3 regions of the Mesorhizobium sp. CNPSo 4689 genome follow, and region 2 is predicted to be linked to each of the others. Evidence: riboswitches for the same ligand, from Rfam matches in the RefSeq annotation. Region 2 holds a riboswitch; each other region holds the start of a gene.
The links. A riboswitch is a leader RNA that binds a small molecule or an ion and turns the genes downstream of it on or off. The one in region 2 is predicted to bind thiamine pyrophosphate.

Region 1: it holds a riboswitch for thiamine pyrophosphate, as region 2 does, so the genes downstream of both, thiB (thiamine ABC transporter substrate binding subunit) here and thiC (phosphomethylpyrimidine synthase ThiC) in region 2, are expected to answer to the same signal.
Region 3: it holds a riboswitch for thiamine pyrophosphate, as region 2 does, so the genes downstream of both, AC04SI_RS29155 (YkoF family thiamine/hydroxymethylpyrimidine-binding protein) here and thiC (phosphomethylpyrimidine synthase ThiC) in region 2, are expected to answer to the same signal.

What each region holds. Positions count from the first base shown of each region.
Region 1 covers NZ_JBWLUZ010000003.1:362,940-366,307, reverse strand. Annotated here, with positions in the region: gene thiP (thiamine/thiamine pyrophosphate ABC transporter permease) at 1-1,051, opposite strand, end outside; gene thiB (thiamine ABC transporter substrate binding subunit) at 1,060-2,058, opposite strand; TPP riboswitch at 2,102-2,216, opposite strand; gene AC04SI_RS06835 (thiamine diphosphokinase) at 2,351-2,995, shown strand; gene AC04SI_RS06830 (ABC-F family ATP-binding cassette domain-containing protein) at 2,998-3,368, shown strand, end outside.
Region 2 covers NZ_JBWLUZ010000023.1:6,305-9,672, reverse strand. Annotated here, with positions in the region: gene thiO (glycine oxidase ThiO) at 1-382, opposite strand, end outside; gene thiC (phosphomethylpyrimidine synthase ThiC) at 379-2,214, opposite strand; TPP riboswitch at 2,318-2,434, opposite strand; gene AC04SI_RS23600 (hypothetical protein) at 2,722-3,153, shown strand.
Region 3 covers NZ_JBWLUZ010000040.1:16,381-19,748, forward strand. Annotated here, with positions in the region: gene AC04SI_RS29145 (hypothetical protein) at 1-89, opposite strand, end outside; gene AC04SI_RS29150 (nucleotidyltransferase family protein) at 201-1,286, opposite strand; TPP riboswitch at 1,521-1,634, shown strand; gene AC04SI_RS29155 (YkoF family thiamine/hydroxymethylpyrimidine-binding protein) at 1,625-2,233, shown strand; gene AC04SI_RS29160 (ABC transporter permease) at 2,351-3,121, shown strand; gene AC04SI_RS29165 (ABC transporter ATP-binding protein) at 3,118-3,368, shown strand, end outside.

The DNA of each region.
Region 1 (3,368 bases), on a different contig from region 2:
TGAGCGACAACGACAGCGCCACCGCAAGAACCGCCGAGAGCAAGGCAAGCACGACGCTGGTCACCGTCGCCTGTCGCACGGCAGCCTCGCCCGCCAACCGGCCGAGATCGGCGCCAAGCCCGGCGGCCAACGTCGCGGCCATCGGCCCGGCGACGAACAGCAAGGCCAGACCGATCAAGGTGACGTTCAACGCGGTCTCGGCCATGCCGGCGGAAAGATACCGTCGCGGCGCCACCGGCAGATTGGCATCGCCAACCGTGTTGACGCCGAGCCGCATCAAGGCCAGCACGACGACGAAGGTGAGCGCGATCTGCAGAAATGTCAGCGTTACGGTCCGCGCGGGATCGAAATCGAAGCGCAGCGCCTGGTAGATGGCGACCTCCAGCGTCGTGGCGGCCGGCCCGCCGCCCAACGTCAGCACGATGGTGAAGGAGGTGATGCAGAGCATGAAGACAAGCCCGGCAATACCGGGGAGTGCCGCGCGCAGCGCCGGCCATTCGATCAGCCGGAAGGCGGGTCTTGCGCCCATGCCGAGCTGACTCGCCAGCCGCCATTGGTCGGCCGGCACCGTCCCCAGCGCCTCCAGGAACAGCCTTGTGGCCAAAGGCAGGTTGAAGAAGACATGGGCGACGAGAATGCCTGACAGCCCGTAGATGCCCGGCCAATTCCGGCTGCCAAGAATGCCGGCGAAATAGCCGGCATTGCCGTAGAGCGCCAGGATGCCGAGCGCAGCGACGATGGCCGGCAGTGCCAGCGGCAGGGCGAAGAGCTGCAGGATCAGGCCGCGGCCGAAAAAGCGCGGATGCCGCGACAGGGCGCGCGCCACGAACAGCGCCGGCACGACGGAAAGCAGCGTCGAGAGAGCCGCTTGCCACAGCGTGAAGCGGGCGACGCGCAGGAGATAGGGATCGAAGGCGGACGCAGCGCCGGAGAGGTCGCGTGCGCCTTCGAGGATGAGCCCGGCGAACGCGCCGCCGATCAGTAGCGCTATTGCCGAAAGCGCGACGATGCCGGCGGTGATGCGGGGATCGGTCGAACGCGCCGGTACCATCCCGACCCCTACTTGCTCATCACCGCCAGCCATTCATCCACCCAGACCTTGCGGTTGGCCGCGACCTCCTCCGGACTGAACAGCAAGGTCTTGGTTGGCTTGACCAGTCTGTCGAAGGCCGGGTTGAGCGGCTTGTCGGTCTTGCCGGCCGGGTACATCCAGTTGGTCTCGGGAATGACATTCTGGAACTTCGGTCCGGTCATGAAGGCCATGAACTTTTCCGCCAGCGGGTTCTTGGCGCCGGTCGTAGTGATGCCGGCAACCTCGATCTGCAGATACTCGCCTTCCTCGAAAGACGCCGCCTGGTAGCGCTCGGTGTTTTCGGCGACCATGTGGTAGGCCGGCGACGTCGTGTAGGACAGCACCATCGGCGCTTCGCCCTTGGTGAACAGGCCGTATGCCTCGCTCCAGCCCGGCGTCACTGTCAGCACCTTCGACTTGAGCTTGGCCCAGGCCTCCGGCGCCTTGTCGCCATAGACCGACTTGACCCAGAGCAGCAGGCCGAGGCCCGGTGTCGAGGTGCGCGGATCCTGGATGACGATCTTGTCGGTTGCATCGCCTTCGACCAGTTCCTTCAGGCTCTTCGGCGGCACTTTTAGCTTTTCGGTATCGTAGACGACGGCGAAATAGCCATAGTCGAACGGCACGAAGGTGTCGTCGCTCCAGCCGCCCGGCACGTTGACATCGGACACCGCGCCATGCGGCGCGAACAGGCCGGTGGCCTTGGCTTCGGCCGTCAGGTTGGTGTCGAGGCCGAGTACGATGTCGGCCTTGGTCGAGGCCCCTTCGAGCTTGACGCGGTTGAGCAGCGCCACGCCGTCGGCGACCGAGACGAAGTCGAGGGTGCAGCCGCATTCGGCCTCGAATTCCTTCTTCACCAACGGACCCGGACCCCACTCGGCGGTGAAACTCTCATAGGTGTAGACGGTGAGCTTGTCCTGCGCTTGCGCGGGTGCAGTAACAGCCAGGGTGATTGCTGAGATCAGTGCGTATAAAAGCGTGCGCATCGGCGCCTCCTTCGTTCGTGTTGAAAGGAATTGAGGCGTCGGGTTGTCCGAAACGTCTAATCCCTCCGCCGGTACAAACCGGATCAGGTTCAGCGGGTTGGCTGGTTTGCCTCTCAGCCGGTCCGCGAAGATCGCGTCCGGCACCCCGTTAGAGCGTTTCGACACATAGGCCCGGCCGATGTGGCGTGCAAGCGGAACTTTGCCGGGGATCCAGTGCATGTTGCCCAAAGACGCGACGCACGTGAGGCCCGGCCTTCCGTTTCGCAGGCAGGGCTGGTAAGGGCCACGAGATATGAGCACATTCACCATCCTGCTTGGCGGCGATCTCATCCGCACGCCACTGCTCGACCGCCAGATCGAGGGCACGCGCGTCATCGCCGCCGACGCCGGCATCGGCCATGCTCGGATGCTGGGAGTGATGCCCGAACTCTGGGTCGGCGATTTCGATTCCGTGCCGGCGGATTTGCCGGACGATCTGGCCGCCGTGCCGCGCCAGGTGTTTCCGCCCGAGAAAGACCAGACCGACGGCGAACTGGCGATATCAGCCGCACTCGAACGCGGCGCCACCAGCCTGGTTCTCGCCGGCGCCTTCGGCGGCAAGCGTGCCGACCACGCCTTCCTGCACCTAGCCCTCGCGGTGCGCCTGGCCGAAGGCGGGATGGATGTGCTTTTGACCAGCGGCGCACAGGAAGGCATCCCGCTTTTGCCTGGAAAAGCCGGTTTCAGCTACGCCGACGGCACGCTGTTTTCGGTGCTCGGCTTCTCCGACCTTGCCGGCTTGAGCGTCACTGGCGCCAAATGGCCGCTCGACCATGTCGAAGTTGCGTTCGGCTCGTCGCTGACCATTTCCAACGAGGTCAAGGGCCGCCTCGAAATCGCCTTGGGCAGCGGCCGTGCGCTGCTGCTTGCCCACCCCTACCCCTTGCCTGAAAGCTGATCATGGCCCCGCCGCTTCTCAATCTCGACGGGGTCAAGCTCACCTTCGGCGGCACGCCGCTGCTTGACGGCGCCGAACTCAGTGCCTCGGCCGGCGACAAGATCGCGCTGGTCGGCCGCAACGGCTCCGGCAAGTCGACGCTGCTGAAGATCGCTGCTGGAATGATCGAGCCGCAGGATGGCGAAGTGTTCCGCCAGCCCTCGGCGACCGTGCGCTATCTGCCGCAAATGCCCGACATGGACGATTTCGCCAACGTTCGCGCCTATGTCGAGGCGGGACTGGGGCCCGCCGACGATCCCTACCGCGCCACCTATCTGATGGAACACCTTGGCCTCACCGGCGAAGAGAAGCCGAACGATCTCTCCGGCGGCGA
Region 2 (3,368 bases):
CGCGTCGGAACCGGCCGGCGAGGTCGGGTTCCAGGAGCGCAATTTCGTCTTCATCGACATGTCGGTGACCCGACGTGCGGCTGGCGAACCGGTCGAGCTCCCCCGCATCGCGCGGCGCGGCCACAACCAGTGTTCCGGCCCGTGTCACCTGACCGGGCAGTACCGCATCCCACCAGTCGGCGGCGTCGCGTCCGAGATCCAGCACCGGCTGCTCGGCGCTTTCACGCTCGCACCACGGCGCCAGCATGCCGCCGGCGAACCACGACGCATTGCCGCCAAGGGTATACCTGGTCTCGATGACGGTGACCGCCGCGCCGCGCGCCGCGAGTTCGAAGGCGGCGGTGAGGCCGGCGACGCCGGCCCCTTTGACCAGCACCCTCATGACGGTTCCGGCGCGTCTGGTATGAGCGGCACGCCGGTCTCGTCAGCTGGCATGTAGAGATTGCCGCCCTCGCGGTATTTCGCCGCCATCGCCGCCATGCCTTCCTTCTGCGCCTCGGCGCGGATGTCGTGGGAGATGCGCATGGAGCAGAATTTCGGTCCGCACATCGAGCAGAAATGCGCCACCTTGTGCGCCTCCTTGGGCAAGGTCTGGTCGTGGAAGGAACGCGCGGTTTCGGGATCGAGCGACAGGTTGAACTGGTCTTCCCAGCGGAACTCGAAGCGCGCGCGGGAAAGGGCATCATCCCTGACTTTCGCTGCCGGATGGCCCTTCGCCAGGTCGGCGGCATGGGCGGCGATCTTGTAGGTGATCACGCCGGTCTTGACATCGTTGCGATCGGGAAGGCCGAGATGTTCCTTCGGCGTGACGTAGCAGAGCATGGCGGTGCCGAACCAGCCGATCATGGCAGCCCCAATGCCTGAGGTGATGTGGTCGTAGCCCGGCGCGATGTCGGTCGTCAGCGGCCCCAGCGTATAGAACGGCGCCTCGCCGCAGACGGCGAGCTGCTTGTCCATGTTCTCCTTGATCTTGTGCATCGGCACGTGGCCGGGCCCCTCGATCATCACCTGGCAATCTTTCGCCCAGGCGATCTTCGTCAGCTCGCCCAGCGTTTCCAGTTCGGCAAATTGCGCCGCGTCGTTGGCATCGGCAATGGAGCCCGGACGAAGTCCGTCGCCGAGCGAAAAGGACACGTCATAGGCGCGGCAGATGTCGCAAATCTCGGCGAAGTGCTCGTAAAGGAAGCTTTCCCGGTGATGGTGCAGGCACCATTTGGCCATGATCGAGCCGCCGCGAGAGACGATACCCGTGACCCGGTCGACGGTCAGCGGGATATAGTGCAGCCGCACGCCGGCGTGGATGGTGAAATAGTCGACACCCTGTTCGGCCTGTTCGATCAGCGTGTCGCGGTAGACCTCCCAGGTCAGATCCTCGGCGACGCCGCCGACCTTTTCGAGCGCCTGATAGAGCGGCACCGTGCCGATCGGCACTGGCGAGTTGCGGACGATCCAATCGCGAATGTTGTGGATGTTGCGGCCGGTCGACAGGTCCATCACCGTATCGGCGCCCCAGCGGATCGCCCACACCATCTTTTCGACCTCCTCGGCCATCGACGAGGTGACCGCCGAATTGCCGATATTGGCGTTGATCTTGACCAGAAAATTGCGGCCGATGATCATCGGTTCGCTCTCTGGGTGGTTGATGTTGGCTGGAATGATCGCGCGTCCGCGAGCCACCTCGTCGCGCACGAATTCGGGCGTGACGAAATCGGGAATCGCCGCGCCGAAGGCTTGGCCGTCGCGCTCAAGCTTGCCGCGTAGGACCTCGCGTCCAAGGTTCTCGCGGATGGCAACGAACTCCATCTCGGGCGTGATGATGCCGGCGCGCGCGTAGGCAAGCTGGGTCACCGCCTTGCCGGCTTTGGCCCTGAGCGGCCGGTTGCGAACGGGGAATTCCGGCGTCAGGCGCTCGCCCGCCGCAAATCCATTGTCTTCCGGCCGGACGTGGCGGCCGTCATAGGCTTCGACATCGCCGCGCGCCGTAATCCATTCATGGCGAAGCCGGGCGAGGCCCTTGTCGATGCTGGTTTCGACAGTCGGGTCCGTATAGGGGCCGGACGGATCATAGACGGTGACGGGCGGTTCACCCGCCGTCGGATGGACGGAGATTTCTCGCATCGGCACTTTGATGTGCGGGTGGAGGACGCCGGACTTGTGGATTTTCCGTGAGGCAGGCAGCGGTCCCGTCGACACGGCTGGGGTGAGGGCATTCATCTTGAGGCTCCTTTGCTCATGCATTGGAGACCCAGTTCTGTGCCGGAAGGATGAAAAGACGCTTCTGTCGACCTGCCGAAACAGGACCTCGGGCGTAAACTCCCGCAAAGCGCTTGCACCGTCCCTACGCCAGTATGAACTGGATCAGGTTCAACGGGTCACTGCGCCGCGAAAGCCAGCAGTATCTCAGCCCCTTGCCGGGACTCCCCTGGTGAATGCTTGGAATTGAACGGGCCGGCGCTATTTTGTCAAGCGCCTTCGAGATGCGGCGGTAGGCCGCCTACCAAACCCAGGGAAATGCGCGCGCAGGTGTCGGCGACAAATCACGCCCCGGAGACCTAAGCAGGGATAAGGGGATCGCCGAACCGTCGGGCTGAAAGATCGATCCTTATGAGGATCACGCCTGCAATCGGCACCAAACGTTTGCGCGTAGATCTGCCCTGCCTCCGTCATTGGTCAGCCCGGCGAAATCCTTTCCGCGGCCGCGGTTCGACAGGTGGCCACCATTTGGTGAAGGAAACGGAAGGGCATATTGGCCAGCCGCTCGGGCATGTCGATCAAGGCGTCAACCTGCTGCCGGAATTGAGCTGCAGAAAGGCGATTTCTTCGGGAAGGTCCCGTTCGAAAGGATTGCGACAACCGCGCTGCCACGGAACGGTCGTCGAGAACATCGCTAAGCTGTCCAAGGCCTCTGCTGTGACTTACTGGAGCATGCCGTTAGCGACGAGCGGAAATCCATTGCCGCGCTTACGGGGCAACGCGGTCGAGAAAAGCATCGAATGCGGCAGCAACAGCGCGAATCACAAAGCGATGCTCCTGCCGCAGAGCCGAGGCGTGGCCGCCCTAACGATGACGCTTACGGCCTGGGCCATGCTCCAAGAGCCGGACGCCCGACCTTCGCTCGTGAATATGTCGGCGTCAGTGGCGCGTCTCGCCTGACGTATCGAGACGGTGCCGCCGCAAGATGTCTCAATCTCGAGGTTTCATAGCAGACTACAGCCGTCGATGTTGAACGAAATTGTCGCGTATCGAACCAACGAACCATGTCCGAAACGCTTGCGTGTCGTGCTCAGTTTGACCCTCAAAGCAAAAAAGAAAGGAGCGCGACGAAGGTGCGCCAGCCAACTTGAGTGTCAGCGCGTAGCGACGTCTTC
Region 3 (3,368 bases), on a different contig from region 2:
CCGGCGAGGCGCTGCCTCTGGTCGGTCGTTGCGGGAGAAAAGAGCGGGCGGGAGAGATCGGCGAAGGCGGCGTGATTTGCGGTGTTCAAGGATATCCCCTCAAAGAGAAGATATCGTACTTTACGTACGAATACTGGTCAAGTGCAATTCGTACAATATGAACGAAAGAGATGGATAGAAACCATCGGAATGCCGGCGCCTCAGGCGAGCCGCATTGGAAATCCTTCGAGCTGCGCGCCAATATCGGCAAGCGCCCTCCCGAGGATCTGGCCGACCATATCATGCCTGTCCGGATCGAGCAGGTGCAGGCCTTTCCGGAGCGCGTCGCGCCAGCTGTCGCCCCTGTTCCATGCTTCCGCGAACACGAAGGCGAGGTCATCCTGCCGGCGTGTGGCGTCAAGCGCCTTGACCAGCTGGCTCGCCTGATGGAGGTCCTTTTCCCGCTTCGCTGCGGCGCTTTGCCGGCGTGAAGCGACGATCAGCTTGTGGACGGCGTAGCGCTCGGGCGAGGGCACCAGCACGGGCACGCCCGAGCGGTGCAGGAGCACCGTTCTGACGGGGTCGCGGATGAGAAAATCCAGGAACCGCAAAGGCTGCGCGGAGACGCCTCCCAGCGACGGCATCGGGCTTGCGTGATCCGCATGGTCGTCGCTGCCCCGGTTCGGAGTGAGGAATTCGACCTTGTAGCGGGAAGCGTTCTCGAACTGTGTGGTCCGTCCGGCGTCTGTTCGGTGTGGAACCTGACGAAATGTCGGATCGATTGCCTTGAGCACCTCAATGACCGGCGGCAGACTGTCGTCCACTTCGGCCGAGACGGAATGAAATTGAGCGAAGTCTACGTCGCCTGTCTGCAGCGAGGCACCAGGCAGCCGCACGCCAAGATGCCCGGCATAGGTCTGGAAGGCGACCGTTCCGACCAAAACGGCGCGCAGGCGAAAGAGTCCGGCCTTCTCCAGGGCTTCGACCACTTCGCCGGTGAATGTGTCAGGCGCGGTCAAGCCGGCGTCGCGCACGAGGCTGGAAACCAGCTTGCGGCGGCTCTTGAGGTCGCTCTTGATCTCCTTGAAGGCGGCGACCCGTTTTGCGATCTCGGGGTCTTCGGCCGGGCCGACGTATCGCCTTGTCTTCGTCGGGCGGGTTTCCTCGAAGTACCAGTAGTCGCGGCCCTTTACCGGAACGCGGACGAAGTTGCCCGCCGTCGAGAAATAGGTCTCGAACGAGGCATCCAGGCTACGCTGCACGAGTTCGGCGTACATCGTGCGATAGGCGAGATCGATCGTTTTCATGGCTAGCACTCCGATCATGCGCCTTCCGTTATAAGAATTTGTCAGTTTTCTTATAACTGCGCGCTATCCAGCTGAATTTCAAGGATGTTATAAGAAAATGGTGAAAATCTTATAACGCGGAGCGTTGAAACCGATCTCCCCCAAGCGGGAGACTGTCAAAACCTGGCCCAACACACATTCGCGTCACGCCTCGACAAACCCTCTTCCCCAATTCGCCGAACAGTGCTTTAACCCCGGCATCCACAGGGGTGCTCCGTACGGTCGGGGCTGAGACGGGGGCGGCAAGCCCACAGACCCTAAAAGCTGATCTGGGTAATACCAGCGGAGCGAGGCGGGCTATGTTTTCTGGCGCACAGATTTCCCTCTATCCCATGGCCGATGATTTCGTCGGCGTCATCCTTGGCGCGCTTGGCGCGCTCGATCCGTATCGCGATCGGCTGAGGATCGAGACCGACGACATCTCGACCTTGCTGGTCGGGCCGCCCGAAGTGCTGTTCCCGGCGATGCGCGACTTGTTCGTCGCGGCTTCCGCCAGCGGCAAGCACTGCGTGCTGTCAGCGGCGATCTCGCGCGGCTGCCCGGGCGAGCCCGACGATCCGATCTGCCGCTCCGACGAGGTCGGCGGCCCCGTCATTCCGCTCGACGAGCGCAAGGTTGCCGCCATCCGCGCCGTGCAGGCCACCGCCGTGACCGGTCAGGCGACGGCGGCGCAATTCTCGCTCTATGTGATGGGCACTGGCGACCACATGGACGAGATCTATGGCTGCATCGACTTCCTCAAACAGTCCGGCGTCTACGAGCGCTCCAAGCATTTCTGCACCAAATTGCGCGGCGATGCCGGTGCCATCTTCGCCACGCTGAACGAAGCCTTCTGCCGCTTCGGGCCGGGCGCCGGCCACGTAACCCTCGACGTCACCGTGTCGGCCAACAGCCCGTCCGCTGTCTGAGCCATAGCGCTCGCCGCCGTCGAGGATATTTCCGTGGCTGTTCCGTCCGTCCCGTTGTCTGGAGGAGATACCTCTGGCCCTTCCCCACGAGGGGGGAGATCAGCTGTCTCGTCGGCCATCGCCAGGGCTGCACCGGCTGCCGTCTCGGTCGGGCTGCTGTTCGCTGCGTGGGAGCTCTATGCCCGCTATGGCGGCGTTAGGCCGACGGTGTTGCCGGCGCCCTCGCGCGTCTTAGGACAGGCGTGGGAGAATCGCGAGGCGCTGATGGACAATGCCATCCCGACCATCCGCGCCACTCTTGCCGGCTTTGCCTGCTCGCTCTCCGCCGCCTTCCTTTTCTCGGCGCTGGTCGACTTCTGGCCGTCATTGCGCCGCGCGCTGTTTCCGCTGCTGATCGCCAGCCAGACCTTGCCGCTGGTGGCGATCGCGCCGCTGGTCGTGCTGTGGTTCGGCTTCGGCCTGCTGCCGAAAATCCTGCTCGTGGCACTCGTCACCTTCTTTCCGATGATGGTGGCGTTGGTCGAGGGTTTTGAGGCGACCGAGAAGGAGATCGGCCAGATGCTCCGCGCCATGGGGGCAGGGCGCTGGCGTGTCTTCTGGCTGGCGCGGCTGCCCTCGGCGCTGCCCTATTTCTTCGCCGGCTTGAGGATATCGATCACCTATGCCGTGGTCGGCGCGATCTTCGCCGAATATGCGGGCGCGGCGAAGGGGCTGGGCATCTACATGCTCAACGCCAAGAACAATTTCCGCCCCGACCTGGTGCTCGCGGCGGTCGGCGTCAGTGCGGCGCTGACGCTGGTGCTGTTCGGCCTGACGGTGCTCGTCCAGCGCCTTGTCATGCCCTGGGAGCGAGCGGCAGGAGAACGCGGCGGCGAGGGGCGGCAATGACCCGGCTGGAGCTGCGCCAGGTGCGAAAATGCTTTGGTCCGCTCGAGGTACTGGCCGGCATTTCGCTCAATGTCGCGGCAGGCGAATTCGTCTCCATCCTCGGTCCGTCCGGCGCCGGCAAGTCGACGCTGTTCCAGCTGCTGACCGGCGCGGAGAAAGGCGAGGGCGAGATGCTGTTCGACGGCGCGCCGCTCGACGACCATGGCAGCCGCTTCGCCTTCATGCCGCAGCGCGACGCGCTGATGCC